DNA from 4 places in the Pantoea sp. S18 genome. Region 1 is predicted to be linked to each of the others. Evidence: riboswitches for the same ligand, from Rfam matches in the RefSeq annotation. Region 1 holds a riboswitch; each other region holds the start of a gene.
What was found. Region 1 has a riboswitch for thiamine pyrophosphate ahead of VIJ98_RS23935 (FAD-dependent oxidoreductase). Riboswitches for the same ligand answer to the same signal wherever they lie in the genome.
Positions count from the first base shown of each region.

Region 1 (7,530 bases):
GCGGCTGGAGTAATCCAGCCACCAGCCGCAGTAGCGTACTTTTGCCGATGCCGCTACGTCCCAGCATTACCGTGGTTTTGCCGCCGCGCAGCTGCAAATTCAGCCTCTGACAAAGCGGTTTATCGCCCCAGCTAAAACTCACATCGTTGAAGAGAATGTCCTGATTCATGGGCGATTGGCCGCCAGAATCGCCAGCTGATGAAATCCACGCTGCGCCAGCGCGCTGGCGGCCTGCGCGGCGCGGATGCCGCTGGCGCACACCAGCACGATGCGCTGCTGGGCGGGCGGCTGCCACGCCGCGATCGCCTGCGGCAAAATGCGCTCAACGTGATGCGCCACGCTGACCGGTGCTTCTTCACAGCTGCGCAGTTCAACAATGCAGTCATCAGCGGCAAGCATTGACGGGTCGATAAACGGCACTGCATGTTCCGGCTCTTCAGCGTCATCAAAGCGGAACTGGCGGAAATGCCAGTTCACGAAGTCGCAATTCACCAGACAACCGAGCGGTGAAGGCTGTAACTCCAGCAGCACGCTGAGCGCCATCTGCGCCTGCATCGCGCCGAGCGTTGCCACCGCCGGGCCCATCACACCGGCGGTGTTGCAGTTCGCCGCCGATGACGGCAAGCGCGGGAATACCGCGCGATAGCTCGGCGATCCACCACAGAATCCGCCGACGTAACCTTGCCGACCCAGCACCGAGGCGCTGATCAGCGGAATACCCGCCGTCATGCAAGCATCCGAAAGTTGGTAGGTGACGGCAAAGTTATCGGCGGCATCGATCACCAGATCGCATCCCGCTAGCGCCTGCTGCACATTGCTGGCGCTCAGCGACTGCTGCAGCGCCTCGATCTGCACTTGCGGATTGCGCTGATGTAACGCCTGCTGCGCGCGCAGCACTTTGGACTGGTCGATATCCTGCTCAGTAAACAGCGTTTGCCGATGCAGGTTATGCAGCGCCACCACGTCGTCGTCATACAGCCGAATATGCCCAACGCCCGCGCCCACCAGCTGCGGCAATAACGTGGCACCCAATCCGCCCGCGCCCGCCACCAGCACACGCGCCTTAAGCAGCTTCTGCTGCCCTGCTTCGCCGATTTCCGGCAGCATCATCTGGCGTTGATAACGTTGCATGTTTTCCTGCCTCAACTCAGATTTGCCAGGCCAAAGATCGGCGTGGACGCAGCGGCCATGTCGCGCTTCTCCATCAGGCCAGCAGCGCGTGCGGCTTGCCCGGCTTCAATCGCCAGCCGGAAGGCGTTGGCCATGCCGATCGGATCGCCCGCTTTGGCGACGGCGGTGTTGAGCAGAATGCCATCAAAGCCCATCTCCATCGCCTGCGCCGCCTGCGAAGGCGCGCCAATGCCAGCATCAATGATCAGCGGAATGTCACTGAACCATGCACGCATGGCGCGCAGGCCGTCGATGTTACGCAAACCCTGACCGGAACCAATCGGCGCGCCCCACGGCATCAACAGTTCGCAGCCCGCCGCCAGCAGCTTTTCGCCGACAATCAGATCTTCGGTGGTGTACGGAAACACCTGAAAACCCTCTTCGCTAAGGATGCGCGCGGCTTCCACCAGCGCGAAAGGATCGGGCTGCAGCGTGTCGGCATGGCCGATTACTTCCAGCTTGATCCACGCGGTATTGAACAGTTCGCGCGCCATGTGCGCGGTGGTGACGGCTTCTTTTACCGTGTGACAACCGGCGGTATTCGGTAACACGCGAATATTGAGGCCGGTCAGCAGTTCACGGAAAGCCGCGCCTGCCGCGCCTTCGCGCCGCAAACTGACGGTGATGATGTCGGTGCCGGAGGCGGCAATCGCCTGCTGCAAAATGGCGGGCGAAGGATAACCGGCGGTGCCGAGCAGGAAGCGTGATTGCGGCTCAAAATCGTAAAACATCGCTTAACCTCCCTGCATCGGTGACAGCACTTCAAGCTGGCAACCTTCATCCAGCAACTGCGTGTGGTACTGGCTTTTTGGCACAAACGCACCGTTGTAGGCGGTAGCGACACAGGCCGCGTCAATTTGCTGCTCGATCAGCAATTCGCTCAGGCTGTTTGCCTGCGTGCTGATGAGGCGGCCGTTAAGCTGAATGTTCATTTTTAAGTTCCCCAGAAAGACGCTGCATCAGTTGCTCTGCCAGCATCGGTGCCAGCAGAAAACCGTGGCGATACATGCCGTTGAGATAAAAGGTGTGATTGTGATAGTGGATTTCCGGCAGATTCGCTGGATAAGCCGGACGCAGCCCGCTGCCGCTCTCAATGACGCGCGCTTCGGCTAAGGCCGGATGGATGGCGTAGGCGGCGCTGAGCAACTCCATCATGGCGCGCGCGCTGATGGCGCTGGCATCGTCGCTCTCGATCATGGTGGCGCCGAGCATAAAGTGGCCACCGCGACGCGGCACCAGATAGCAGGGAAAACGCGGATGCAGCAGACGAATCGGCCGGGAAAACTGCACTTCATCGCTGTGCAGAATCAGCATTTCGCCGCGCACCGCACGCAGGCGCGGCAGTTCCGGCGCGGCGTGGATGCCGCGACAATCGATAATCTGCCCGCTCGGCGCGTGATTGTTGAATGGCACGCCGCGCGCGATCAGCTTGTCTCGCATCTCCTGCAGCGCCAGACGCGGATCGAGATGCGCTTCCCCGGCGAAAAACAGACCGCGCGCAAAGCGCCCTTCCAGCGCCGGTTCGATATCGGCGGGATCGCCCCATTGGTGCTGCTCGGTCATACGCGCGAAACGGTTGAGTTCCTGGCTATCGCGCGGCGGCGCAACCACCAACGTGCCCTGATGCTCGACGCTGCTGACGCGCTGTTGCCACCATGCGGCGGCGTGTTGTCCAAGGGTGATGACGTCGCGCGGCGCGCTTTCGGCTTCACACCAGGGCGCCAGCATGCCGCCTGCAAACCATGATGCCGGGCGGCGCGCGTCATCGCCAATCACCTGGACGTCTTCGCCGCGTTCCGCCAGCAAAGTAGCCACGCATAAGCCCGCCACGCCGCAGCCGAGCACGCTCCAGCGGCTCACAGCGCCGGTTCCGGGATGTTCAAAAAGGGGGAATTCACATCGGCCTCTCAGTGTTAGCTGAGACCCGCAGATACAGGAGAAGGGAAATGGCGCAACCATCGAGCTTGCCTGAGCGCCAGACAGCCCAAAGAACAAGACTGTCAGTCTTCCTACGCCAGTATCAACTGGGTCAGGTTCAAAGGGTCGCTAAGCCGCGCAGTGCGCTATTAGCCTCTCAGTCTCTTTGGCGAGACTCCCCCGACGCGTCTATTTGTATTGCAGGCGATGGTCGCCGTCAAGCGCGGAATAACCAGATGGTTTACAGGGAAATAAGCAGCAAGGCATTTATCGCTACCTCGGCTTTGTGGATCACAAACGTAACATATGGTATACAAACACATTATTTTATGCGCAAGAACCAATTACAGGTGATGTCGGAATATCCATGAAGAACATTAAAATTGCATTTATTAAAGCCGGCTGGCACAAAGAAATTGTTCATAATGCCCTGGTGGGTTTTGAAAAAGAATTAGCCGATCAATCCGTTGAAGCAGAATTAAAAGTGCTGGAAGTGCCTGGCGCATTTGAAATGCCGCTTCTTGCTAAGCGTTTGGCCGAAACCGGCAAATACGATGCGATTGTCTGCGCTGCGCTGGTGGTTGACGGCGGTATCTATCGTCATGATTTCGTTGCCGCTGCAGTGGTTGATGGACTGATGAATGTGCAGTTGACCACCAACGTGCCGGTGTTCTCCGTGTCATTAACGCCGCATAATTTCCAGCCGGTTGATGTTATTGAAAACTTCTATACCGAGCATTTCATCAAGAAAGGCAAAGAAGCGGCGCGCGCTGCGCTGGCTATTCACAATCTGTCGATTGATTGATGCATTAAAAAGGGAGCACCTCATCAGGCGCTCCCTTTTTATTTATTCTTAATATCTACGGTTAATATTCAGAATAGTGCCAGCCTCGCTTCACTCAATGTTTCACACTCATCAAATGATTTTCTTTCATATCTCGGCGCGTTTCAGATGGATTGATATCGCACTCTTTCGGCAGTAACAGCGTAAAGATTCCCGCAATTACCAGTGAACCCGCTAGCCAGCAAATCGCCACATTTTGGCTATACAGCAACGTCATGATCCCGACTAAGTACGGTCCGCAGAATCCGCCCAGATTACCCAACCCATTGATTACGCCACGCGCGCTGCCCGCCACTTCCGGCGAGGCGATACGCCCGGGAATTGACCAGAACGGGCTGGTTGCTGCTTTGAGGAAGAACCCGCACACCACCAGCGCGATATAGGCGGCGGCGACGTTGTCATGCAGCACCACCGACGCCAGCAAGGCGGCGGCAAAGCAGAAAAGCGACACCATCACCCACAAACGGCGCTTGCCGGTGCGATCGCTTAACCATGAAATGGCGTAGATGCCGAGCACCGTCGCCACAAAAGGAATCGCCGCCAGCAGGCCAACGCCCGCCATGTTGGTGCCGGTGAGATTTTTCAGGATACTCGGCAGCCACAGCGTGTAACCGTAATCGCCGGTTTGATAGAAAAAGTTGAGCGCCACCAATTTCATCAGGCCCGAATTGCGAAACACCGCTTTCAACGGCGCTTTGCTGACCGGTTCCTTTTGCAGATGTTGGGCCTTTTCGCGCGCCAGTTCGCGCAACAAATACTCCTTTTCACGTGCCGGTAACCAGCGCGCCTCTTCAGGACGATCGGCGATCACCAGCCACCACACCAGCAGCACCACCGCTGAAAGCAGGCCTTCGATAATGAACAGCCAGCGCCAGTCCAGCACATTGATGATGTAACCCGATATCGGCGCGGTGAACATGCCGCCTAACGGCGCGAACATCATGACAAAGGCGTTGGCACGTCCCAGCTCCTTTTCCGGGAACCAGTTGCTGACCATGGTTAACACCACCGGCAGCATGCCGCCTTCGGAAATCCCCAACACAAAACGCAGCGCCAGCAGTTGATAGTGATTGGTGACAAAACCGGTGGCGATCGACACCACCATCCACGCGGTCAGTGACCAGGCAATAAAGCGTTTGCCGCTGCCATTCACCGCGATACGCCCGCCTGGCACTTGTAAAAACAGATATCCGATAAAGAAGATGCCGCTCACCACGCCGGCCATTTGGCTGGTGATCGCTAAATCCTGATCCATGCCGCCAGGCAGCGCAAAGCTGATATTGACGCGATCCATGAATGAGACAATGCAGGTGATGAGAATCGGGGCGATGACGCGATACCAGCGCGTTCCGGGGATTTTTTCTTGCATGCTGCCCTCTCCATGTTAAGCCGTGATGCTTAGGTTCATTGGCTAACTATTAAAGAGAGTATGGAAATAATTATTGCGATCTTAATCACTGCAATTAATGTTAAGAAAAAGTGTTACAACCGCTGTGATCGCACATAAAAAAAAGCAGCGCGATGGCTCGCACTGCTCTTTGTTCTCTTTTTAATCATTAACGCTGCGGATGATTCACTTCCAGCGGACGCAGATCAAACACCAGCACTTCCGCATCATCGCCGTTAGCAAACTGCAGCGCGCTTTCGTTACGCACACGTGCACCGTCGCCTTCTTTAAACTTCACGCCGTTCACTTCGATGCTGCCGCGTGCTACGTGAATGTAGGCGTAACGATCGGCATCCAGCGCGAGAGTTTGCTGCTCGACACCGTCAAAAAGTCCGGCATAAATGCGGATATCCTGACGCACGCTGAGCGATCCGTTTTCCCCTTCCGGCGAAATAATCAGGCGCAGCTGACCGCGTTTGTCACTTTCCGAGACCGAAACCTGCTGATAACCCGGAGGTGAATTACGTTCGCCAGGCACGATCCAGATCTGCAGGAAGTGCACGTTGTCGGTTTTCGAGTGGTTGAACTCGCTGTGCGTGACGCCGCTACCGGCGCTCATCAGCTGCACATCACCCGGCACAATCACCGAACCGGTGCCCATGGAGTCTTTATGCTCCAGCGCGCCTTCCAGCACGTAGGAGATGATCTCCATGTTGTTGTGCGGATGCGCGCCAAAGCCGCGACCCGGTGCAACGCGGTCATCATTGATCACCAGCAAGTCTGAGAAGCCGGTTTGTTTTGGATCCCAGTAACTGGCGAAAGAGAACGTATGATGCGAATTCAACCAACCGTGGTCACCTACTCCGCGTTGTTCTGACAGGCGTTGTTCAATCATGGTCTGCTCCTCAAATTTGCTGTTGGGGGGCGATTGCCCTTCCCGTTGCAGATAAGTATACGTAAACTGATTTGCCTAACAATGCGTCATAATGACAATGACTGTCACCGATAAGTGGACAATATGCAGATTGAAGATCTCCGCATTTATGTAGCCGTGATTAAAGCCGGTAACTTCACCGCCGCCGCTGAACAGCTGATGCTGTCAAAGCAGTACGTCAGTCGCCGCATCGCCGCGCTGGAGGAGTCGCTCGGCGCGCGGCTGCTGAATCGCAACACGCGTAAGCTTTCGGTGACCGATAACGGCCAGCTGTTTGCCCAGCATGCGCAGCGCATTCTGGATGATGTGCAGGAAGCCGAACTGGCGGTATCGGGGCGTCGGCAAGTGCTGCAAGGTAGCTTCCGCCTGAGCGTGCCGATGTCGTTTGGCATCAGCCATCTGTCGCCGTTTATTGCCGAGTTTCTTAGCCTGCATCCGGGTTTGCAGTTTCAGGTTGAGCTGGCAGATCGGCATGTCGATATGGTCGGCGAAGGATTTGATATGGCGATTCGCATCGGTACGTTGCCTGATTCGAGTTTGATCGCTAAGCGGCTGGGCGAGTTCCGCCGCGTAATCTGCGCCAGCCCATCCTATCTGCAGGGCGCAGGCGCGCCGCGTACGCCAGAAGAATTGAGCGAGCATTCGTGTTTACGCTACGGACGTGAAAGCCAAACCGGCTGGGAGCTGTTTAACGGCGACCAGCGTAAAGTGATCAGCGTGCATGGGCCGATGGTGAGCAACAACGGGGAAATGCTGCGTGATGCAGCAGTGGCCGGGCTCGGGCTGATTCTGCTGCCGGAGTTTATCGTGGCACCGGCGCTGGCAAGCGGTGAGCTGGTGACGGTGTTAGAAGAGTGGCAACCGACCTCGCTGCATCTCAATGCGCTCTATCCGCAGCATCGCCAACGCAGTGAGATCAATCGAGTTTTTATGACGTTTTTGCAGCAGAAGTTGGCTTGAGGTCGCCATAAATGGCAACCCTACGGGATTTATAGCGATTGAGAGTCAGGATGATGCATTGTTGCTGCAGCGTGGGTGTTGAGGCGACATCCTAACCCGCTGAGCGAATGAAGGATTCCAGGGCGAGCCGCATGGATGCGGCGAGAGGTGGCGTTGAGCAGGAGCGAATCGACACCGGTCCGTCAGGAATCGTGAACGAGTGAAGGTACCGCGTAGCGGCGGGTTGGGCTGGCGCAAGGCCCGGGAGTGCAGAGGGCGTGGCCAGACGCCCTCTGCTCGGTCGCCGCATGGAGCTACTGCAACTGCCTCAGTACATGG
Region 1 is NZ_CP142689.1:866,534-874,063, forward strand. Features, by position in the region: gene VIJ98_RS23915 (ABC transporter ATP-binding protein) at 1-169, opposite strand, end outside; gene VIJ98_RS23920 (ThiF family adenylyltransferase) at 166-1,131, opposite strand; gene VIJ98_RS23925 (thiazole synthase) at 1,143-1,901, opposite strand; gene thiS (sulfur carrier protein ThiS) at 1,905-2,102, opposite strand; gene VIJ98_RS23935 (FAD-dependent oxidoreductase) at 2,086-3,030, opposite strand; TPP riboswitch at 3,160-3,279, opposite strand; gene VIJ98_RS23940 (6,7-dimethyl-8-ribityllumazine synthase) at 3,455-3,892, shown strand; gene VIJ98_RS23945 (MFS transporter) at 3,987-5,300, opposite strand; gene VIJ98_RS23950 (pirin family protein) at 5,488-6,213, opposite strand; gene VIJ98_RS23955 (LysR substrate-binding domain-containing protein) at 6,337-7,212, shown strand; gene VIJ98_RS23960 (hypothetical protein) at 7,470-7,530, shown strand, end outside.

Region 2 (7,530 bases), on a different replicon from region 1:
CAAACCGGTGGACACCCTTCGAAAGAAGCGCAGAGCCTGCTGGATCAGGTTGTGGCTTTGGAAGGCGACTTCCACTTCGAAACTTATTATTCACTGTCGTGCCACAACTGTCCTGACGTGGTACAGGCGCTGAACCTGATGGCGGTACTGAACCCGCGCATCAGCCATACCGCAATTGACGGCGGTATGTTCCAGAACGAAATCACCGAACGCAACGTGATGGGCGTGCCGGCGGTGTTCCTCAACGGTAAAGAGTTCGGTCAGGGTCGTCTGAGCCTGGCGGAAATCGTCGGTAAAGTGGACACCAACGCAGAGAAGCGTGCGGCAGAAGAGCTGAACAAGCGTGATGCCTACGAAGTGCTGATCGTCGGCAGCGGCCCGGCGGGCGCGGCTGCGGCCATCTACTCTGCACGTAAAGGTATTCGTACTGGCCTGATGGGCGAGCGTTTCGGTGGTCAGGTGCTGGACACCGTAGACATCGAAAACTACATCTCCGTACCGAAAACCGAAGGCGCGAAGCTGGCCGGTTCTCTGCGTGCTCACGTGGATGATTACGACGTCGATGTGATTGACACCCAGAGCGCCATCAAGCTGATTCCGGCGGCGAAAGAGGGCGGTCTGCACGCGATTGAAACCGCATCTGGCGCGGTACTGAAATCCCGCAGCATCATCATTGCTACCGGCGCACGCTGGCGCAATATGGGCGTTCCGGGTGAAGAGCAGTATCGCACCAAGGGCGTAACCTATTGCCCGCACTGTGATGGCCCGCTGTTTAAAGGCAAACGCACCGCAGTGATCGGCGGCGGTAACTCAGGCGTGGAAGCGGCTATTGATTTGGCCGGCATTGTTGAGCACGTAACGCTGCTGGAATTCGCCAGCGAAATGCGCGCCGACAAAGTGCTGCAGGACAAACTGCGCAGCCTGAAAAACGTCGATGTGATTTTGAACGCACAGACCACCGAAGTGAAAGGCGATGGCAGCAAAGTCACCAGCCTGACTTACATCGACCGTAACAACCAAACCAGCCACGAAATCGCGCTGAGCGGCATCTTCGTGCAGATTGGTTTGCTGCCGAACACCACCTTCCTCGAAGGTGCGGTAGAGCGCAACAAGATGGGCGAAATCATCATTGATGCCAAGTGCGAAACCAGCCTGAAAGGCGTATTCGCCGCAGGCGACTGCACCACGGTGCCGTACAAGCAGATCATCATCGCCAGCGGTGAAGGCGCGAAAGCCTCACTCAGCGCATTTGATTATCTGATTCGCACCAAACCGGCTGAATAAGTTTTGCGATAGCCACGCAATAGCCCTGCAACCTGTGTTGCGGGGCTTTTTTTATTTCAAAACAGACAATAATTACCCTATCCAGCGAATGGCTTGCGCATCGCTAATATCGCGGTAATAGATTTTATGCAGCCGTTCGCCGCAGCCTTTACATTGAGCTTCAACATGGGTTGAGAAATAGGCTCGTCCGGTGGGGGAAGTAGCTCCTTTACGGGAAATACGGATGTTGTGCCATTTGTGTGCATGCGGAATAAAGCTGAAGAATTTTAATTTCATTATCGCTACCGGATTTGGGGGGCGGTGTCGGTCTTCAAGTCCGGGATGCAATTAGGCCGATTTTCTCCTGATGCGAGATTGATATTTATCAAGCTGAAACGAGGTCTGTCTCAAATTTACGATTTAAATGCTGGTGATTAAGAGGAATAAGAGGGGTGGAGAATCTTGATTTATAAAAATTGATTTAGCCGATATAAAAGCGATTCTCCATCACTTTCTGTTTTTAATAAAAGACGGTCTTGATCATTATTTTGGTAAGTTTGCCCCTTGCATGGTAGCAAGGGGCATTGATTTTACAACGGTTCTGCGCGGCTGAAACGTTTGCCATCCGGACTCACGCTACGCACCCAGACTTTATCGGCGGCGGTGATGGTCGGTTTGGCATGTGGCAGATAATGTTGCCAGTTTTTGCCCTTATCCACGCTGTACTCCAGCGGCAGTCCTGGCAGCGCAATGTTCATGGTCAGCGTGCCATTTTCTACACGCGCGCCCGGCACCGGCAGACGATAGTGAATACCGGCTTTATCCATCTTGCCCAATTCACGCTGGCCTAACAGGTTGGCGAAACGCTGCCAGTCCTGATTGCGCTGTTGCTGGTTAACGAAGTGGGTTTCGCCACCTTTAAAGGTGCGGCCCTGTTGATAATCCAGCTCCCACTCCGCGCGGTGCCAGCCACGTTCAGCCACCGACAGCAGGCGTGGGAACACCATGTAATCCATCTGCTGATCGGTACGCGTGGTTTCGCTCCACAGCTGCACCGAAATGCCGTATGCGCCCGACCACGGCTTATTCGAGGTGGCATCAAAGGTTTTGCCATCGCGATCTACCGAGGTTTCCGCGTTCTGCGGCAGGTTGTCTGGCGCGAAGCCAAACATCTTGCGCTCATCGCTGAAGCGCGTGCCCCAGTAATAGCCGCGTTCGTTAGGGTTCACTTCGTACGGGAAGTCCATATAGACGTAATCCGGATTGGAGATCACCACTTCGTAATCTTTCAGCGTCCAGTCGTTAGCGGTGTCAAAACCGCCCCAGTAGAGCGTGTCCCAGAAGTTAACGCGAACGCGCGAAGTGGCGAAGGCATGCGCGTCAGCTGCATCTTTCAGCCCATCTTGCCAGGCCTGCATCACCGGAATGCCGTGGGCTTTCACCATCTTGCTCACTTCCAGCGCGAAGTGACTTGGTAAGTGCTCCAGATCTTCCACCTTGCCGGACTTCACCACCGCCTGGCAGACCTGAGATTTTGCCCAGGGTTTGTCCTCTTTGCTATGGTCTAAAATGCCCGTTCCCGCTTTCGGGTTTTTGATATCGCTGTAGCCGGTTCCGAGGCGGATATTTTTCGCTTCATCACCGCCAAAGTGCCAGGTGGTCAACGGTTGACCCGCTTCACGGTGCATCGCCTGCACTTCACCAATCACTTTATCGACAAAGCGCTTTGAGGAATCGAGGCAAGGATTGAGATAGCTGGTGCGGTCGTACAACTGTACGGAACGGGTATTCGAACTATCCGTTGGATCCACCAGACGATATTCACTGGCCTGCTGTGGTTTACCCGCTTTCATGTATTGCTGATAACGCGCTTCCATCGAAATCACCGCAGCACGCGCGTGCGCAGGCATATCGATTTCCGGAATGATTTCAATGTTGCGCGCCTGAGCGTATTTGACGATCTCAATATAATCGGCGCGGCTGAAATGTCCGGTTCCGTTGTTATCTGTGAACGGACCAGAACCCAATTGCGGCAGCAGACATTGCTGCTCGGTGAGATCGTGACAGCGCTTGCTGCCCACATCGGTCAATTCTGGCAGACCGGGAATTTCAATGCGCCAGGCTTCATCATCGGTCAGGTGGAAGTGGAATTTATTCATCTTCCAGGCCGCCATCTGATCGAGCATGCGCAGCACCGCTTGCTTGCTGTGGAAGTTACGCGCCACATCAAGGAAGGCGCCGCGATAGGCAAAGCGCGGGGCATCCTTGGCTTCAAGCGTGGCGATAATCGGTTTGCCTTCAGCGGGCACCAGCGACAGTAGCGACATCAAGCCGTAATAGACGCCCGCCTGGTCGTAACCAATGATATCGGTGCCGCGCGGCGTGATGCGCAGTTCATAAGCACCAGAAACCGCATCTGCGCCACGGAAATGATTAACGGCGATACGAGTATGAACGGCATAACCCGCTGACTGCTGTTTGAGTCCCATCAAATCGAAGCGCTGCTTAACCGCATCGGCTTGATTGTTCGCCAATACATCCAGATGCAAAGTGACGCCACGGCTCAGATCGACATCGGCAGCATGAACTTTCACCGTGCGCGGCGTTGGGGTGATTTGTCCGCGCAACGCGCTGGCAGGCAGTTGCGCCACATCGGCATTCCTGGTGAAGCGACTTTGCGGCAGCATCAGCACGTTTTTATCGTCGGCGATGCGCTTCCATTGGTCACCAAACGGTTTAACGAAGTCGCTGAGGTTTTCGGTATCGGTGCTGGTGATGATTTTTGGCGAGGCATTGGCGGCGGTGACGTACCAGCGCGGCATCACGTCAGTGATAAACAGCTGCCAGTATTCATTGACGATCGGGATCTCTATCGATTCGCCGGCCGCGATACCTTTGAATTTTTCCGTTGGTTCCAGTCGGGTAAGATCGCCGACGATGTGCGTCATTTTGAACTGATCGTTATCGACCCGCAGCGTTTCGTGCACGTTGCTCATGTAGATCGCCCAGTTTTTGCTGGTGAGCGCCGGGCCGTTGTTGGTCAGCGTAATGGTGGCGGTATTGCAGGATGCCCAATCGGCGCCGAGTTTTGCGCAGTTCACGCCGTGATCGGCAGCCTGATTGTCAGTGACCTGATACTGCACGCCGAACTGGCTGATTTGGTCAACGACCTGCTGATTGCTGCGCGGGGATGAACTGCAGGCGGCAAGGCCCATCACGCTCAGCGCCAGTAAACTGATTTTTAACTTTTTCATGCTGTTATCCTTTTCCACAGAGGTAAGTCTCTGGCTCCTGCCAGATCGGGGTCAAAACAGGGTGAATGGCGCGACGACCATAAATTTGATGTCTTTTTCGTCCTGAAAAATGTTGCCATAACCGCCGCTGTAGCTGGGAAGATCGCTGTGATTGTCGTAGCGGGTGTAATGCAGTTTGAATTGCGTGTCTTTGGCGCGGCCTTGCTGGATGGTGTAAACCAGGTCCATGCTCCATGCCGACTCTTTCAGGCGTTGGTTTTGGTCGTAAATCGGATTGGTGGAAGGCTTCGCGTCCCAGCCGTAAGCGTACGAAGTGCCGACCTGCCAGCCGGGTAATTGCCAGTGTCCTAGGTCGACCATCACACCGGCGAATAATGCTTTCTCACCGTTGGCGTTCCAGTCAGAGCGCGAATCCCACCACACATCCATGCGGCCATTCGAGCTGGCATAGGACGGCGTCATACGCTGCAGGAAGAAGCCCTGATTACCTTCGGCTTTTACCCATGTGCCTTCGAGACGGAAATCGAACGCGCCAAGCGTGTAGCCGAACGTCAGCGCCTGCAGCCAGGCGAGGCCATCGTAAACATCGTTGACCTGGCCCACGCCGCTGTTGTCACGATCCTTCGCACCGTAAAACTGATAGCTGGTGCGCAGTGGTGCATCGGCCAGCGGCAGCTGATAAGAGGCTTTGGCAAAATACTGATCCATGTAATTCGCCGCCTGGCCATATGCGCCTTCCAGCACCAGCGAGTTTTTGAAATCGTATTTGGCACCAAAGGATTGCAGCCACGGAATCTCCGTCACGCCATCGGCTTTGCGGAAGTTGTACATGTCGCGATACCACGGCGCTTTGTATTCGTCCGTCCACATCCAGGAGACGGAAAGGGCGCCCGCATCGCTAAAATCGAAGACGGTGCCAGCCTCAACACCGCGATAGGTGCCGGGCAGGAAACTCCAGTGCGGTGCCAGCAGCGTCTGTCCGCTGGGTTGCAGATAGCCTGCGCGCAGCCAGTTATCCTGCCATTTTGCCTTGATCGCCGCTTTATAAAGACTTAAGCCGCTCTTATCTCCGCTCCAGTCCTCGTCCCAGCGTGTACGGGCATTGCTGAAACCAATTTCATTCGGTGCTGCCGGGCCGCCATTGCTTAACTCCACTGCGCCAAATGCCGCCAGATCGAGGCCAATCACATCACCGGCATAACCGGATGAGAAGTCGAGATTGGCGTTAGCAGAGGCGTGATGCAGATTGGCATCGTACTGACCGTACGAGCCTTTTTGCGGATCCATCTCTTTACGATCGCGCTGGCGTTGCCAGTAAAACAGGTTGCCAGAGAGTGTGGAATCTTCGACAAAACCCGTGGCGTGGGCGGAGGGAACAGGGACAAAAGTACCGGCAAACAGGGCAGAGATAATGGCCGCAGAGAGCGGCGCGCGTGGAATCCGACGCATAGCAAATCCTCCGTGATGCTTCCATGAACAATTAATAAATCCGTATTGTTTCGTCATGAAACAAGTTGTGGGGGATGCTATTTTTCGCGACGCGAATTATCAATGGGATTTATTACAAAGTATGACATGGCACGCAAAAAGAAGGGTTTTTAAGGACTTTATTCAATCAGTTAGATGAACTTGTAAAATGTAACTTTGCGAGCAAGATCCACAGAGAAGGCGGCGATTGCTTGCTTTAATCTGGCTTGTTCCCTATGCTCGCCAACGTAGTTTTGACTCGGGGTGCCCCTCTAATACAGGGCTGAGATACACCCGCTGACCTGATCTGGATAATGCCAGCGTAGGGAAGTCAGATGCCTGACCGCATTCGCCTTCTTGATCGCCGGTTGGGAGCCTTATGAAACAGCCTGACCTTCTTTCCCCCGCGCAACTCGCGCACTCTTTGCAACTGCTGCGTCAGCAAGCGCCGCTGGTGCACTGCATGACCAATGACGTGGTGCAAACCTTTACCGCCAACGTGCTGCTGGCACTGCAAGCTTCGCCCGCGATGGTGATCGACCCAGAGGAAGCGGCGCAGTTTGCCGGTTTTGCCGATGCGGTGTTGATCAACGTAGGCACCTTAACCTGCGATCGTCGTGATGCGATGCTGGCGGCGGTGCAAGCAGCGCAAGCGGCAGGCACACCGTGGACGCTGGATCCGGTGGCGGTCGGTGCTTTAAGCCTGCGCACCGCCTTCTGCCAACAGTTGCTGAGCCTGCAACCGGCAGCGATTCGCGGTAACGCTTCAGAAATTCTCGCCCTGGCGCATCAGGCAATCGGCGGACGCGGCGTCGACAGCCTGCATCAACCCGATGCCGCGCTGAGCGCCGCTCAGCAGCTGGCGCGTGATTTCAACACAATTGTGGCAGTGACCGGTGAAGTCGATTACGTCACCGATGGCGCGCAGACATTCTCGATCCCCGGCGGCAGCCCGTTGATGACGCGCGTTGTTGGCACCGGTTGCGCGTTGTCAGCGGTGGTGGCGGCCTTCACCAGCTTGCCAGGCGATCGCCTGCAACATGTGGCTGCGGCTTGCCGCGTGATGTCGTTGGCCGGTGAACTGACAGCACGTCAGGTTGCCGGACCGGGCAGCTTTGTCGCTGCCTTCCTCGATACGCTGTGGACGCTGGAGGTGAAGGCATGAAACGCATCAACGCATTGACCATTGCCGGCACCGATCCGAGCGGCGGCGCGGGTATTCAGGCCGACCTGAAAGCCTTCTCCGCATTGGGCGCTTACGGCACCAGCGTTATTACCGCGCTGGTGGCGCAAAACACCTGTGGTGTGCAATCGGTCTATCGCATCGCACCGGATTTCGTCGGCGCACAGCTCGATTCAGTGCTGGATGATGTGCGCATTGATGCCGCGAAGATCGGCATGTTGTCCGAAACCGCGATAGTCGAGGTGGTCGCCGAGCGGCTGAAACGGGCCAGCCTGCCGTTTGTGGTGCTGGATACGGTGATGATTGCCAAAAGCGGCGATGCGCTACTGTCGCCAGATGCCGTAGCCAGCGTGCGTGAATTGC
Region 2 is NZ_CP142688.1:2,803,631-2,811,160, reverse strand. Features, by position in the region: gene ahpF (alkyl hydroperoxide reductase subunit F) at 1-1,284, shown strand, start outside; gene VIJ98_RS12950 (hypothetical protein) at 1,357-1,560, opposite strand; gene VIJ98_RS12945 (beta-N-acetylhexosaminidase) at 1,854-4,517, opposite strand; gene chiP (chitoporin ChiP) at 4,569-5,966, opposite strand; TPP riboswitch at 6,235-6,330, shown strand; gene thiM (hydroxyethylthiazole kinase) at 6,364-7,149, shown strand; gene thiD (bifunctional hydroxymethylpyrimidine kinase/phosphomethylpyrimidine kinase) at 7,146-7,530, shown strand, end outside.
Region 2: another riboswitch for thiamine pyrophosphate. It lies ahead of thiM (hydroxyethylthiazole kinase); the one in region 1 lies ahead of VIJ98_RS23935 (FAD-dependent oxidoreductase).

Region 3 (7,530 bases), on a different replicon from region 1:
CGCCAGACGTTCACCGGCCTGCGCCGCAAAACTGAAGCGCATCGGCAGATGCTGATAAAGGTAAGTGAGGTTATTCAGTGTCAGCATGGCGACCCGGTAATTTTTCCATCAGAGTAAAGAGTAGCAAGCAGAGCAGCAGCAGCAGTAGCGCAGTGACGGCGCCGTCCGCACCGCGATAGGCGCCAATCTGCTGGAACAGATAGAAGGGCAGCGTGCGGAAATCGGCGCTGCCAAACAGCGCGACCACGCCGAAATCACCAATCGACAGCACGCAGGCAAACGCCAGCGCCTGAGCAATTGGACGTTTCAGCGCGCGCAGCTCAATCAGCCGCAAACGGTTGAAGCCGGATATGCCGAGTGAAGCGCAGAGCTGGCTGTAACGGGCGCTGATATCGCGCATCGGATTCTCCAGCACTTTCATGGCGTAAGGGATGGCGATCAGGGCATTAGTAAAGATCACCAAACCATCGGCGCGCTGCGGCAGACCTACGGTGGCGTTGAACAGCAGGAAGAAACCGCTCGCCAGCACAATGCCCGGCATCGCCAGAATCAGCATGCCGCTCATCTCCATCGCCTGCGCGGCGATTACTTTTTGGCGCTGACGCAGCTCGCGGCTGCTCCACAACAGCATCATGGTCAGCACCACGCAGAGCACGCCGGCTCCCACGGCGATGCGTAGCGAGGTAAAGGTGGCTTGCCACAGCGCCGCTTGTTGCAGTGCACCGGCGACGCCGCCGCGCAAACCATCGACGATTACCGCCGCCAGAGGCGGTAACAGCAGCAGCAGCGCCAGACTAATCAACAACGTATCGCTGATGCGCGCCTGCCATGAATCCTGCGGATCGCGCCAGCCGCGAATGCTCTGGCTGCCGGTGGGAATGGCTTTGCTAAAGCGCTGGCTCAGCAATACCAGCAGCAAACAGCAACCGAGCTGTAACAGCGCCAGCAGCGCCGCGCGGCCCGGATCGTAGTCGAAATTCAGCGCCTGATAGATCGCCAGTTCCAGCGTGGTGGCCTGCGGTCCGCCGCCCAGCGCCAGCACCGTGGCGAAGCTGGCGAAACAGAGCATAAAGATCAGCGCCGCCGTCGGCAGAATCTGACGGCGCAGCCATGGCCATTCCAGCCAGCGAAACAGATTCCAGCCGCGCAGGCCTAGCTGGGCGGCGACTTGCCGCTGCTCGCCGGGAATGCTCTCCAGCGCCTGTAACAGCAGGCGCGTCGCCAGCGGCAGGTTAAAAAAGACGTGCGCCAGCAGAATGCCCTGCAGGCCATACGGTGAAAAGTGGTAGTCAAAGCCAATGGCCGCGCACAGTTGTGCCAGCCAGCCGCTGCGACCATACACGCTGAGCAAGCCAAACACCGCCACCAGCACCGGCAGCACCAGCGTCATGGCGCACAGGCGCAGCAACAGGTTGCGACCGGGAAAACGGCGGCGATAGAGCGCGCGGGCCAGCAAGATTGCGGGCAGCACCGAGAGCAACGCCGACAGCAGCGCCTGCTCAAACGAGAACAGCAGCACATGATGCAGATAACTGTCGTTGAGCAGCGCACGCCAGTCGGTGGCCGGCGCAACCATCACCAATGCGCCAAACGCCAGCAGCGCCACCGCGCACAGCAACAGCGCGATGGCGCTACCGGGAATTAACCAGCCGGGCATTAACGGCTAACGGCGCTTTGCCATGCGCTGATCCACGCGGCGCGATGGTCGGCCACTTCGGCTGGCGTGTATTGCAACGCCTTGGCGGGTACCTGCAGCGTTTGATAACCGGCTGGTAGATCGCTTTTGATCACCGGATACATCCAGTTGCCGGTGGGAATGGTCTGCTGGAAAGCCGGAGAAACCATAAACTGCATGAACTGCTGCGCCAGCTTGGGCTGTTTGCTGCTGGCGAGCTGCGCGGCAACTTCCACCTGCAAATAGTGGCCTTCGCTAAATTCGGCAGCGGCGTAGTTCTCTTTCTTCTCTTCGATAATGTGATAAGCCGGAGAAGTGGTGTAGCTCAACACCAGATCGCCTTCGCCCTTCAGGAACAGGCCGTAAGCTTCGCTCCAGCCTTTGGTGACGGTAACGGTTTTTTGTGCCAGCTTCTGCCACGCCTCAGGCGCGTTATCGCCATAGACTTTCTGCATCCACAGCAGCAGGCCAAGGCCCGGCGTGCTGGTGCGCGGATCTTCATAAATCACGCGCCATTTTTCCGGGCTTTCGACCAGTTCTTTCAGGCTTTTCGGCGGATTCTTCAGTTTGTTTTTATCGTAGACGAAGGCGAAGTAGCCATAATCGAACGGGATGAAGGTGTCGTTGTGCCAGCCATCTGGCAACGATAATGCTTTGGTATCAACGCTACTTTTGGCAAACAGCCCGGTTTTCTCCGCCGCCTGCACCAGATTGTTATCCAGCCCCAGCACCACATCAGCTTTGCTGTTTTTGCCTTCCATGCGCACACGATTGAGCAGCGATACGCCATCTTCCAGCGCTACGTACTTCAGTTCGCAGCCGCACTGCGCTTCAAAGGCTTTTTTTACCGCTGGACCGGGGCCCCAATCGGCAGAGAACGAATCGTAGGTGTAAACGGTGAGAACCGGTTTGGCAGCGAAAGCCGGTGCAGCAACCAGCAGCAACACAGGCAGAACTTTGTTTAACACTTTGCGCTCCTTGAGGAGAAGATAAGTTGAGTCGCAAAGGATCTGAGGAGTGAGGCATCTCAAATCCCTACGCCGGTATTAGCCGGATCAGGTTCGACGGGTTTCTCTCAGCCCTGATTTCAAGGCACCCCGTTGAGAACGGCTCATTCTAGACATTTATATGACAGCGCGAAAGGATCACAGCTCCGGCGGCGCAAACCAGGCTGATTTGAAGTCAAACCAGCCGAGCGTATTGAGGCGCACGCCGCGCATACTGCGCTGTCCTTCCAGCAGCAGCCAGTGATGGAACAGCGGATGCAGATAATCGCTGTCGATCAGCTGTTTGCTCCATTCCGCCAACGGTAAATCCTTCTGCCGCCAGAGTGCGGCATCGGCTTGCCAGTCAATGGGGATGCAGTGATGCATCAACGGCAGCTCAAACAGTTGGGCGAACAGCGCGTACTCGAGCGGCAAGGTAAAGTTGACGCTGCCGAGCCAGATGTCACTTTCACCTTCGCCCTCGAACCACTCTTCGTAGCTCACAACGCGGGTGATCAGCTCAACACCTTGCTGCGCCAGCAGCGGTCGCAGCGCGTTGGCGATACCTTCATGCTCAACGTGATGGCTGTACCAGCTCAGCGTCAGTTGGGTTAAACCTGCTGGCTTGTCGGCGGGCGTGAGATCGCGGCGATGGTGCCAGCGTGGCAGCAAGCCATAAGCGGGGAACCAGTAACGCTGATAGCCGACGCCAGCATGATTCAATAAGGCGATCGGATTAAACAGATAACTCACCCAACGGCGGAAATGCGCATCGCGGCCCAATGCGGAGCGCTGATCGTAAAGCAAGAAGTAGCAGCCTTCTTCCAGACGGCTCTCTTCCGATTTTTCATCGGCGGTTTCGCCTTGCAGTTTGACTCCGGCGTACACCAGTTCATCGCTGATCTCCGGCAGCACCCAAATTGACACATCGTCAATCAGCGCGCGATAGCCAAAGTAATCATCGAAAGCGGCGATCTTCAGCTGCGTTTGCTGATTGCGCACCACGCTGTACGGGCCGGTGCCAATCGGCTGGCGGGCAAACTGACGCAGCGTTGGCCATTCGCGCGGCAGAATCATCGCGCTGACGCTGGCCAGCAGCCACGGCAACCAATCATCCGGCTGGCTCAGATGGATATCCAGCGTCCAGGGCGCGGGCGAATCCAGTTTACTGATGTGAGAAAACAGCGGCTGGCTGCGCACGCGTTCCAGCGAAGCAATCACATCCTCCATTTCCAGTTCACGACCATGATGAAAACGGATCGCCGGGCGCAGGAAGAAGCGCCACTGCAGCGGCGAGGTTTGCTGCCAGTGATGGGCGATATCGGGTTCGATTTCCCCCTTTTCCTCATTTATGCGCATCAGGCCGTTGAAAATTTGTCGCGCCAGATGGGTTTCTGAGCGGCGCAGCGGCGAACCTGGCAGCAGATTGGGCAGCGGACGGTAATAGAGCACGCGCAGAATGTGTTTACCCTGACGGAAGCTGCGGCCTAAATGTGCCGCGATCATCTGGCGCACCTGATTTTTATCGCCAACCAGTTGCACTAACTGTTCGATGCGATCCTGCTCAAGTAGATCCTCAGCACGCTGCTGCTGAAGCGCCAGGCCGGTATAGCAGAAACTCAGCATCGAGCGCTTGCCGCGCCCCGCTTCCGCCTGCCAAATCAGCCAGCCTTCACTCTGCATGGCGTTAAGCAGGTTACGCATATGCCGGCGCGAGCAGTGCAGCAGATCGGCCAGCTCGTTGAGCGTGGTTTCCTGATCCTGCCCCTGACAGCTTTGCCATAAGCGGATGAATTGCTGCTGCAAACGTGATGAGGACATAAAAGGGGAACTCCTTGTCAGAATCGCTCAGTTTTTCCTGCCTCATATTAGAGGCATACTGCCCGGCAATGGAAGAGCGGGAGGCATTCAGCAATGAATGGCGCTCTGCCAGCGGTTCCGCCGACGTGGAACCTCTTTCTGAGTAGGGTGCATTTTCACCGCCAGCAGCGCTTTATCTGCTGGCTTTTTTCGTTTTGCTGTAGAATCTTCTACCCTCATTTCTCTACCTTTTTTATTCGCAAAGGGATTTCTGCATGAAATCGCTGTTAACGCGTCAACGTCGCATCAATCCGGTCTATCTCTCATTTATGGCAGTGTCGTTTATGACCGGCGTGGCTGGTGCGCTGCAGGCGCCGACGCTGAGCCTGTTTCTGACGCGTGAAGTGCAGGTAAGTCCGTTCTGGGTCGGCTTGTTCTTTACCATCAATGCGATCGCCGGGATTGTGATTAGCCTGCTGATGGCGAAACGCTCCGATAACCAGGGCGATCGCCGCAACCTGATTCTGTTTTGCTGCCTGATGGCGACGCTGAATGCGCTGCTGTTTGCCTTTAATCGCCACTATTTAACGCTGGTGACGCTGGGCGTGTTTTTGTCGGCGCTGGCCAGCGTGTCGATTCCGCAGGTGTTTGCGCTCGCGCGCGAATATGCCGATCAGTCGGCGCGTGAAGTGGTGATGTTCAGCTCGGTGATGCGTGCGCAGCTGTCGCTGGCGTGGGTGATTGGGCCGCCGCTGTCGTTTGCGCTGGCGCTCAACTACGGCTTTGTGACGCTGTTTTGCGTGGCGGCGGGGATTTTCCTGCTGAGCATGCTGCTGATCTGGCGTACCTTGCCGTCGGTGCCGCGCGTGGTGGCATCGCCTGAAGAGGTGCTGACGCAGCTGAGCCCGTGGAAAGACAGCCAGGTGCGGTTGCTGTTTATCGCCTCCGTCACCATGTGGGCGTGCAACACCATGTATATCATTGATATGCCGCTGTATATCAGCTCTACGCTTGGCCTACCGGAGAAGCTGGCGGGATTGCTGATGGGCACTGCCGCCGGGCTAGAGATTCCAATCATGCTGCTGGCCGGGCATTACGCGCGGCGCACCGGCAAACGCAAACTGATGCTGCTGGCGCTGGTGGCGGCGATTGTGTTTTATCTCGGATTGGTGATGTTCCAGTCGCGTACTGCATTGATGGTACTGCAACTATTCAACGCTGCCTTTATCGGCATCATCGCAGGGATTGGCATGTTGTGGTTCCAGGATTTAATGCCGGGCCGCGCGGGTGCGGCGACGACATTGTTCACCACCTCGATTTCCACCGGCATGATTATCGCCGGCATCATTCAGGGCACCATGAGCGAGCGCTTTGGTCATGAGTCGGTTTACTGGCTGGCGTTGGGGCTGGCGGTGCTGGCGTTGGGATTGGCGTCGCGCGTGCGGGATGTATAAAGGAGAAGGGCGACATCACGTCGCCCTTTGTTGCCTTAGCGTAAGAACGCGGGCTGATTGGTTTCGTAGCTGGAGATTGACGCTTCGTGTTGCAGCGTCAGGCCAATGCTGTCGAGACCGTTGATCATGCAGTGAAGGCGGAAGCTGTCGATTTCAAAGCTATACGTTTTATCGCCTGCAGTGACAGTTTGCGCTTCCAGATCCACGGTGAAAGAGACGCCCGGCTGCGCGGCAACCAGTTTGAACATCTCATCCACTTCTGCATCGCTCAACTTCACCGGCAGCAGCTGGTTGTTGAAGCTGTTGCCATAGAAGATGTCGGCGAAGCTTGGCGCGATCACCACATGGAAACCGAAATCGGTCAGCGCCCACGGCGCGTGCTCACGCGATGAGCCGCAGCCAAAGTTCTCACGCGCCAGCAAAATGCTGGTGCCTTTGAATTCGGGTTTGTTCAGCACGAAGCTGGCAGTTGGCACTGTGCCCGCATCATCTTCAAAACGCCAGTCGTGGAACAGGTGCGCGCCAAAACCGGTGCGCGTCACTTTCTGCAGGAACTGCTTTGGAATGATGGCATCAGTATCGACGTTGGCCGCATCTAATGGCGCCACAATTCCGCTGTGTTGAGTAAATTTGTTCGCCATGGTTTAGGCTCCCTGAGTCAATTCACGAATGTCGGCAAAACGACCGGTTACGGCAGCCGCAGCGGCCATCGCCGGGCTCACCAGGTGCGTGCGTCCACCGCGGCCCTGACGGCCTTCAAAGTTACGGTTGCTGGTTGATGCGCAACGTTCGCCTGGATTCAGGCGGTCATTGTTCATTGCCAGACACATTGAGCAACCCGGTAAACGCCATTCAAAACCGGCTTCGAGGAAGATTTTGTCCAGACCTTCGGCTTCGGCTTGTGCTTTCACCGGACCGGAACCTGGTACCACCATCGCTACTACGCCCGGCGCTACTTTGCGACCTTTGGCAATTGCGGCAGCGGCACGCAGATCTTCAATACGTGAGTTGGTGCAGGAACCGATAAACACTTTATCGATCGCTACGTCAGTCAGTTTGATGCCTGGCTGCAGATCCATGTACGCCAGCGCTTTCTCTGCAGAAGCGCGCTCAACCGGATCGGCAAAGGATTGTGGATTCGGGATCGCTTGATCGACCGCCATCACCTGGCCTGGATTGGTGCCCCAGGTCACTTGCGGAGCGATATCTTCTGCGTGCAGCGTGACGATGCTGTCGAATTTGGCATCGCTGTCGGACTTCAGTGTGCGCCAGTAAGCGACCGCTTGTTCCCACTGCTCGCCCTTCGGCGCAAACTGCTTGTCTTTGAGGTAAGCGAAAGTGGTGTCATCCGGCGCAACCAAGCCCGCTTTGGCACCCATTTCAATCGCCATGTTACACAGCGTCATGCGGCCTTCCATGCTCAGCGCTTCGATCGCTGGGCCACAGAATTCGACAACGTGACCAGTACCGCCAGCGCTGCCGGTTTTACCGATGATCGCCAATACGATGTCTTTGGCGGTAATGCCCGGCGCAGCTTCGCCCAGCACTTCAATCTTCATGGTTTTCGCGCGGCCCTGCTTCAGGGTTTGCGTGGCAAACACATGCTCAACTTCGG
Region 3 is NZ_CP142688.1:733,066-740,595, forward strand. Features, by position in the region: gene thiQ (thiamine ABC transporter ATP-binding protein ThiQ) at 1-87, opposite strand, end outside; gene thiP (thiamine/thiamine pyrophosphate ABC transporter permease ThiP) at 71-1,657, opposite strand; gene thiB (thiamine ABC transporter substrate binding subunit) at 1,657-2,643, opposite strand; TPP riboswitch at 2,690-2,785, opposite strand; gene sgrR (HTH-type transcriptional regulator SgrR) at 2,821-4,482, opposite strand; gene VIJ98_RS03305 (MFS transporter) at 4,737-5,915, shown strand; gene leuD (3-isopropylmalate dehydratase small subunit) at 5,951-6,556, opposite strand; gene leuC (3-isopropylmalate dehydratase large subunit) at 6,560-7,530, opposite strand, start outside.
Region 3: another riboswitch for thiamine pyrophosphate. It lies ahead of thiB (thiamine ABC transporter substrate binding subunit); the one in region 1 lies ahead of VIJ98_RS23935 (FAD-dependent oxidoreductase).

Region 4 (7,530 bases), 220 kb from region 1:
TAAGAAATTCAGATTTGACATGCTTCTAATAGATGAAGCTCATAATATTTTAGAAAACTCACCTCGCAGTAAACTATTAGCTAGTGTGATTTGTAGATCAATATTCCGTAATGCAAATCTTAAAACTAAGTATTTTACGCCGTTTCTTAACGATGCTAATAATTTGGCATTAAAGAAGGTTGATCAAGAAGTTACGAGTTATAAAGTAAATGAATACGTTAAAAGCGAAGTAATTTATCTTTATGACTTTAGAGAGCGATTTAATACTTACCAAAGATATGATCAGTTTTTAGATAGATGGGTAAATATAAAGAATCCTTTAAGTAACTATATTGATCTGATAAGGGATAAGGCGTTAAATAAAAACATCATTTACTTTAATAGTCCTAAAAAACTTGAGGCGTTCGCCCGTGAACTTTGTAGCGACGCCAGTGATACAACCTGTGATATTATTGATAAAGCTTGCCGAGAGCTATCGGAAAATATTGATGAGAATTATTTGATTATAAAGTGCTTAAGAAAAGGAATTGTATATCATCATGGCTCTATGACTGATAGTGTGCGAATTTATATCGAAACAGTATTCAAAAGATCCTCTAACATCAAATATCTTGTAACAAACTCGACTCTTCTTGAAGGTGTCAATTTACCTGTTGAAAGACTATTTATTTTAGAAAATAAGAAAGGGCGCTCATCACTTAGTCACTCACAATTCAATAACCTGGCAGGAAGAATAAATAGGTTTGGTGATGTTTTTGTAGAAAATAAGCCATTCAAAGTTAATAAACTTTTACCGGCTATTTTTATTATTGGTACAGAAGAGTATAGTGGGAAAAAAACAAATTTAATTGATTTTACTAAGAAGGTGTCAAAGGTAGATAGTAAACGGTTCGATCAAGTTAATAATGTTTTATTAAAGGAGGTTATAATCGATGATTATAATTTAGAGGATTTTCGTAATTCTATAGATAACTTGGAAAACTTAGAAAAGGGTATCATTTCAGACTATGATGGTAATTATGTTGCCACTGAAATAGGTAAATTATTGTATGAAAATAATATTTCTGAAATTAATATTCATGAGTGTGAGAATGATATTCAAAAAGAAATTGATCATTTATTAAAAAGTAATACATTAATATCAGATGAAGGGGAATTGATAGGGCTAATTTCAGCTCTATTTATAAGTAAGATAAGTGATGGTGAAAGATACAATGAGTTATCAAGGTTAAAAAATATAGATGCTCAAAAATTTTACGCAATGTTTTTGACATGGAAAGTAAAAAACACACCTTTCAAGTTAATTATAAGAAATTTCATCAATTATTGGGATAGTATTCCTGAAAATACACAAAAAGAATTTGTCTTTGTTGGTAAGTGGGGTGATGAAACATTCGGCACTGGCTATCGTCAGCATTGGGTCAATATTAATAAGAAAACGCGAGCTGAAAAAATAAATCTTGCAATAGTTAGGATTAAAGAAGAGGATGATTTTTTAGATTATCAGATATTTAAGTTCATTGAAGTCATTCATGATATCAAACTAATTGATGAAAACTTTTACCTTAAATTAAAATACGGAACCTTGAACAAAACTGTAATTTCATTGATTAACGATGGGTTTAGTCGTGGCTTATCTGATTTGATTATCAGTCATTATAATAAGTATCTTAAAGTGTCAGAAGGTGGTGATGTTACAATCGACAAGGAAATAATAAGTTCTATGATAGACAATGAAGAGAGTGAGATATTCTTATTGGAGGCTAAATTAAATTTAGGTGGGTAATTGCTTATAATAATATAATTAACGCTGTTTAATGCTTTGAATTTTAAGTGAAGCGAGTTGAACTGTTTTACTTTTAAAATTTATTTGCAAAAGTGGCATAAGCACTAAAGCCAAGTATATATAACTTAACATATCAATTCTTTTATGGTGGAAATAATAAAAATTATTAACATGATGGCGCGTAATAAAAATTAGTAATGCCATTGAAAGTTTGGTTAGAGGATATTCGCTGGTTTCTAAAATAGCAATCGTCGTGGCAAGAACCTGATTTTGAGGCTGAGACTATGGTGCTGAGAAGAAGTCCATCTCAAGTCTAGAAGAAATAAACTGCTTGCGAAAGAAACCTTGAAAAGTCTTGTTGGATGAACTGAAATACAAGCTGTTATGTATTTATAAAAGAGTTTTATGGGGCCAGAATTTAAATTCCAACTCTTTATGTTCAGAAAGGTAGATAAGTTATGAGCGGAGATTAATTCCAGTGCTTAAAGGATATGATATGACGCAGTTTGTTGAACTGATTGATTTAGCCGTAACCTTTCCCGCTTTACGTTTCGATCTGAAATATGCCACGGCGGATAACATCGCAGGCTATGCCATTTACCAGGAGACCAAAGCGCTGCTGCATCCGGCCGCCGCCGAGGCACTGGCAAAAAGCATTGAGATTGCCCGGCTGGCGGGATTCAGTTTGTTGGTACTCGATGCCTATCGGCCGCAGCAAGCGCAGTGGCACTTGTGGGATGCCTGTCCGGATAAAGATTATGTGGTGCCGCCCGCGCAGGGTTCGAATCACAGTCGCGGTGTGGCGATTGATTTGACGTTACTTGATGCACAAGGCCAGCCGCTGGATATGGGCACCGCCTTTGATGCGATGGAAGTGGAATCGCATCCCTATCATCCGAATGTCCCCGCCGAAGCACAACGTAATCGCCTGCTACTGAACGCAATTATGTTTGGCGGCGGTTTTGTCGCCATGCCAACCGAATGGTGGCACTTTGAGCTGCCTAATGCGAAAAGCTATTCATTACTTGATGAGCAGTTTGGCTGCGTTGTGCGTTGAATGGTGTGGTTGTCATGCCTACCAATATTCGGGTTTCACCGCAGGTTTTTTATGCGTCGCAACCCGAACAGGAAACTGGCATGCATCAAGCTCTTCATTGGTGATCGTTCTGCGTATCCAGTGACTATGATTTTGCAGTGAACCCGGAACACCACGTACGTTGCCTTGGCGGTGCGGCAAAATTATCCCGATGCGAACTTCGGGATAATCTTCGCGAATAGCCTTGAGTGCTGGCGTCATGTCGGTGTCAGCCGATACTAATACCAGCTGCGCGATCCTCTCTTCTATTGGCAACTTCTGCTGTTTAGCAAACAAGCGATACATACTGATGGCAATATTCACGTCGGTTTCTTTTTCTTCCAGCTCCCAGATATCTACCTTATCCAGACGTGATGCTGGCACGTTTTTACTGATAAAACGTGGAGCCCGAGTGTGCTCAAGTCGATGACGTCCGGTGAAGATATTTATTCCGGTCGTTTTCAGCGCGCGAATATAAGTATCCTGAGCGTGTCGGGATTCAATGCCGCGTGTGGCGAGGTGGGGAATAACCGAGGCGGTATAATAATTTACTGTTTCAATTATGGCAGCCGGATCCTGTACCCGGCATATATGCGACAGCAGCAATGACAAGTTGAGCCATTTATAAGGCGTACCTGCAAGGAGTCCATAAAATACATTGTATCCATCAATAAATATTGCAGTACGCACTCTTATCCTTCCTTAAGATACGAAAAAACCGGCCTAAGCCGGTTTTTTCACCCTAACGGCCAGCGAACTGAATCGCTGCGTACAGGGTTGAGTTGTGTGGCTAACTTATCAGCATTACTGGCTAAACTCAAGTTGCTCAAGGGGAAATCTAAGCCATGAATATTATAAATTTAGGCGCTACTTTCGGTTCCAGTAATAGTGCTGCAGTATTTAACTTTGAATAATCGGGAGATATGCGAATGGTCTTGCTTCAGATTAATGGTAATTCTAATAAAAAGTAACGAGTGCAAATGATATTTTAAAATATCCAGTAACCTGAATTATTAATCTAAATAACTACCGCAACTGACTATCTTTACTTCCACGGCGGTTATAACCGCTGATCGCCGCCTGTTTTTTATCGATCTTGCTCTGGCAATTCACGCAGTAACGCACGCCAGCTAATGCCGCGCGACGCGCTTCCGGGATCGGTTCGCCGCACTCGTCGCAAAACTCGGCACTTTCACCGTGGCCGAGATTCTCGCGCGCGCGGGCCACCGCGTCATCGACCGTGGCATCAATTTGTTTGTGCACTGCACCGTCTTCTGACCAACCGCCAGCCATACTTCACCTCCACAAATACTAATGCCCAAAGTATAAGACATGGCGTGATGAATGCCGGACAAGCCAGAATTTAACAAGGTTGACACATCATCGCGCGCCATCCTAGACTGCGGCTTGTTCCAAGGGGTGCTCTGTTAAGGGGCTGAGATTCTACCGGCTGACGTGTATGCGTTGGCAACGTAGTGACCCTCCGAACCTGATCCGGCTAATACCGGCGTAGGGATGCGGAACCGCAGGGCGATATTGCGCCCTGATTCCCTCTTTGTGCTTTGTAGCGGACAGTTCGCGCTCTTCAGGCGGTGCTTGAGAGTTTCTGCGCAATCGCAAAGGTGGCGACGTACATGAACGAAACACACATCATCCAGGCTCTGCTGATATTCCTGCAGCATGAAGAGGCCTCAGACGACGATTTCAACCAGCTGGCCCTCGAAATCTTCGCTTATCAGTTCGCACACAACCAACCTTATCGCCGCTTCGCCATCCAGCGCGGACGCACGCCGCTGACGGTGAAAAGCTGGCGCAACATTCCCGCCATCCCGATTAACGCCTTCAAAGATCTGACGCTCAGCTGCCGTCCCATCGACCAGATTGCCGAGATCTTCATGACCAGTGGCACCACCGGCACGGTAAAAGGGTGCAGCTACCATCCGACGCTGGAAGTGTGGAAGAAATCGATGCTACTCAACTTCCGCCGTCGCTTTATGGCGGGCAGCGAACGCATCCGCATGGGCATTTTGTTCCCGGATACCGTGGCGATGCCGAACTCGTCGCTGGCGACCTATCTCGATTTGGCGATGCAGGAGTGTGGCACGCCAGACAGCGAAGTAATGGTGGGCGAGCATGGCCTCGATATCGATCGCCTGTTTAGTGCGCTCGAGCAGGCCGAAGCCAGCGGTGAACCTTATGCGCTGCTGGGTGCCAGCTACAGCTTCGTGCCTCTGCTGGATGAAATGCAGCGCCAGCAACGCCGCTTCGCGCTGCCTGCCGGCAGTCGCATTCTCGATACCGGCGGTTTTAAAGGCCAGTCGCGCGAGATTGGCGCAGAGGAATTCTACGCTTCGCTCTCTCACGCCTTCGGCATCCCGCGCTCACACTGCATCAACATGTACGGCATGACGGAAATCAGCACGCAGTTTTACGATGCGGGCAATGAGCGCTGCCCGCCAGTGAAATCCGGGCCGCACTGGATCCGCACGCGCGTGGTCAATCCGCTTACCGGCGATGATGTGCCGGACGGCGAGGTTGGCGTGCTGGTGCATCATGATCTGGCACATTTCAACTCGGTTTCTGCCTTGTTAACCGAAGACGCGGGCGTGATGGTGCCCGGCGGATTCCATCTGCTGGGACGCGCGACCGGTGCTGATGCCAAAGGCTGTTCGCTGACCATGGAAGCGTTTCTCGCCAGCGCGCAGGCACCGCTGTGAAAGAAGTTGCCGGACATTTGCCGGGCCTTTCCGCTGACGAAGTGCAGTGGCACACGCTGAGCTTCAATCATCACGGCGAGCTCCTTGATGTTAGCGTTCCGCAACTTAATGACCAGCAGATCACGGCGCTCGCGGCGCGCATTCGCACCAACGCCCGCGCTTATCTTCATCAGCTAAGCGTGGCGCAGATCATCGCCATCATTGATGAAGCGGTAGCGCGACTGCTCGATCGCCATCATCCACTGCGCATCAAAGCCGAAAAGATGCTGCCTATCGTCACCGGTTACGACGCCGACATGGTGCGGCTTGGCCTCACCGGCTACCTGAAAACCTTTCGTCAGCCGCAGCTGAAGCGCTTTCTGGCGGAGGATTTCGCCGATCCGCAGATGCTCGACGATTTCCAGCCGCGCCCTAAAGGCGGCTTCGCGCGCGCGTTTGGCCCGCAACTGTTGATGCATATCTGGGCGGGCAACGTGCCGGGTTTGCCGCTGTGGAGTTTGATCTGTGGTCTGCTGGTCAAGGCGGGCACCATCGGCAAACTGCCGGGTAATGAGCCGCTGATGGCAAGCTGGTTCGCGCAGTTGCTGGCGGAAATCGATCCAAAACTCGGCGAGTGCATCGCGGTGGTGTGGTGGAAAGGCGGCGATGCGCAAACCGAGTCAACATGGCTGCACCAGCCCGATACGCTGGTGGCTTATGGCGGAAACCCAACGCTGGCGGCCATTCAACAGCGTTTGCCGGTTACCACGCGCTTTCTGCCGCACGGCCACAAAATCAGTTTCGGAATGGTGGCGCGTTCGGCGCTGAATGCTCGGCAGGGCGCGGAACTGGCTCGCCGCGTGGCGTATGACGTGATGCGTTACGATCAGGCAGGCTGCTACTCGCCACAAATGCTATTTGTCGAGCGCGGCGGCAAGGTGTCGCCGGATGAGTTCGCCAGCTATATCGCCCATGAACTCGCTGCGCTGGCGTACAAACATCCGCGCCGTCCGCTGGCTAATGATGAGATGAACAGCATTGCCGCGTGGCGTAATGGCGAGGAGATACGTGCGCTGGGCGGCGATCGTACGCTTTACGGCGAGGCGTCAGACCGTTGGGCGGTGGTGAGTGTTGATCATGCAGAACCTTTATCGCCTGCTGCGCTGGGCCGCACCTTGAAAGTGGTGTCCGTGGATGTGCTGGAGGAAGTGGTCGATTTGGTGGCGCAGCAGCGGCATTTCCTGCAAACCGCAGGCGTGGCGGCCGCGCCGAATGAGTTGTTCCGCATCTCTGCTTTGCTCGGACAAGTGGGCGTCACCCGCATCGCAGCGTTCGGCAACATGACCTCGCCGGAAGCGGGCTGGCATCACGACGGGCGTTTTAGTTTGCTCGATCTGGTGACCATCACGGAGATCGAGCAGGGCGCAGAAGCTGCAGCCGAAAGTTACGCACCGTATGCGGAGTGACGCGGTCGCCATAAATGGCGACCCTACGACGCGACGGGTTTTGTAGGGTGCGCATTTATGCGCACCTGGCTGAATCACACTCCATCCCTAAGGAGCAACAATGAAATTCTCCAACCAAACCATTTTGGTAACCGGCGCAAGTCGCGGCATTGGTGCGGCAATCTCTAAAGCCTTCGCCGCTGAAGGCGCATTTGTGGTGGTGAACTATCTGCGCAATGAAGCTGCTGCAGCGGGCGTAGTTGCAGAGTGCCGCGCATTAGGCGGCGACGCGCTGGCGATTGCCGCAGATGTCACCTCTGAACAACAGGTCAACGCGATGATGGAGCAGATCGTCAACGCCACCGGCCACCTCGATGCGGTGATCAACAATGCTTTCGCACCATACGTTTTCGACACCGAAAATCGTTCACGTTTCTGGGAAACGTCGTGGTCGGGATATCAATCGCAGTTCGATGGTGCGGTGAAAGCCGCCTACAATGTCTGCCAGGCGGCGCTGCCTTTAATGCG
Region 4 is NZ_CP142689.1:115,319-122,848, forward strand. Features, by position in the region: gene VIJ98_RS20520 (DEAD/DEAH box helicase) at 1-1,786, shown strand, start outside; gene ddpX (D-alanyl-D-alanine dipeptidase) at 2,283-2,843, shown strand; gene VIJ98_RS20530 (NYN domain-containing protein) at 2,862-3,551, opposite strand; gene VIJ98_RS20535 (DksA/TraR family C4-type zinc finger protein) at 3,888-4,154, opposite strand; TPP riboswitch at 4,267-4,394, shown strand; gene VIJ98_RS20540 (long-chain fatty acid--CoA ligase) at 4,496-5,578, shown strand; gene VIJ98_RS20545 (acyl-CoA reductase) at 5,575-7,023, shown strand; gene VIJ98_RS20550 (3-oxoacyl-ACP reductase) at 7,124-7,530, shown strand, end outside.
Region 4: another riboswitch for thiamine pyrophosphate. It lies ahead of VIJ98_RS20540 (long-chain fatty acid--CoA ligase); the one in region 1 lies ahead of VIJ98_RS23935 (FAD-dependent oxidoreductase).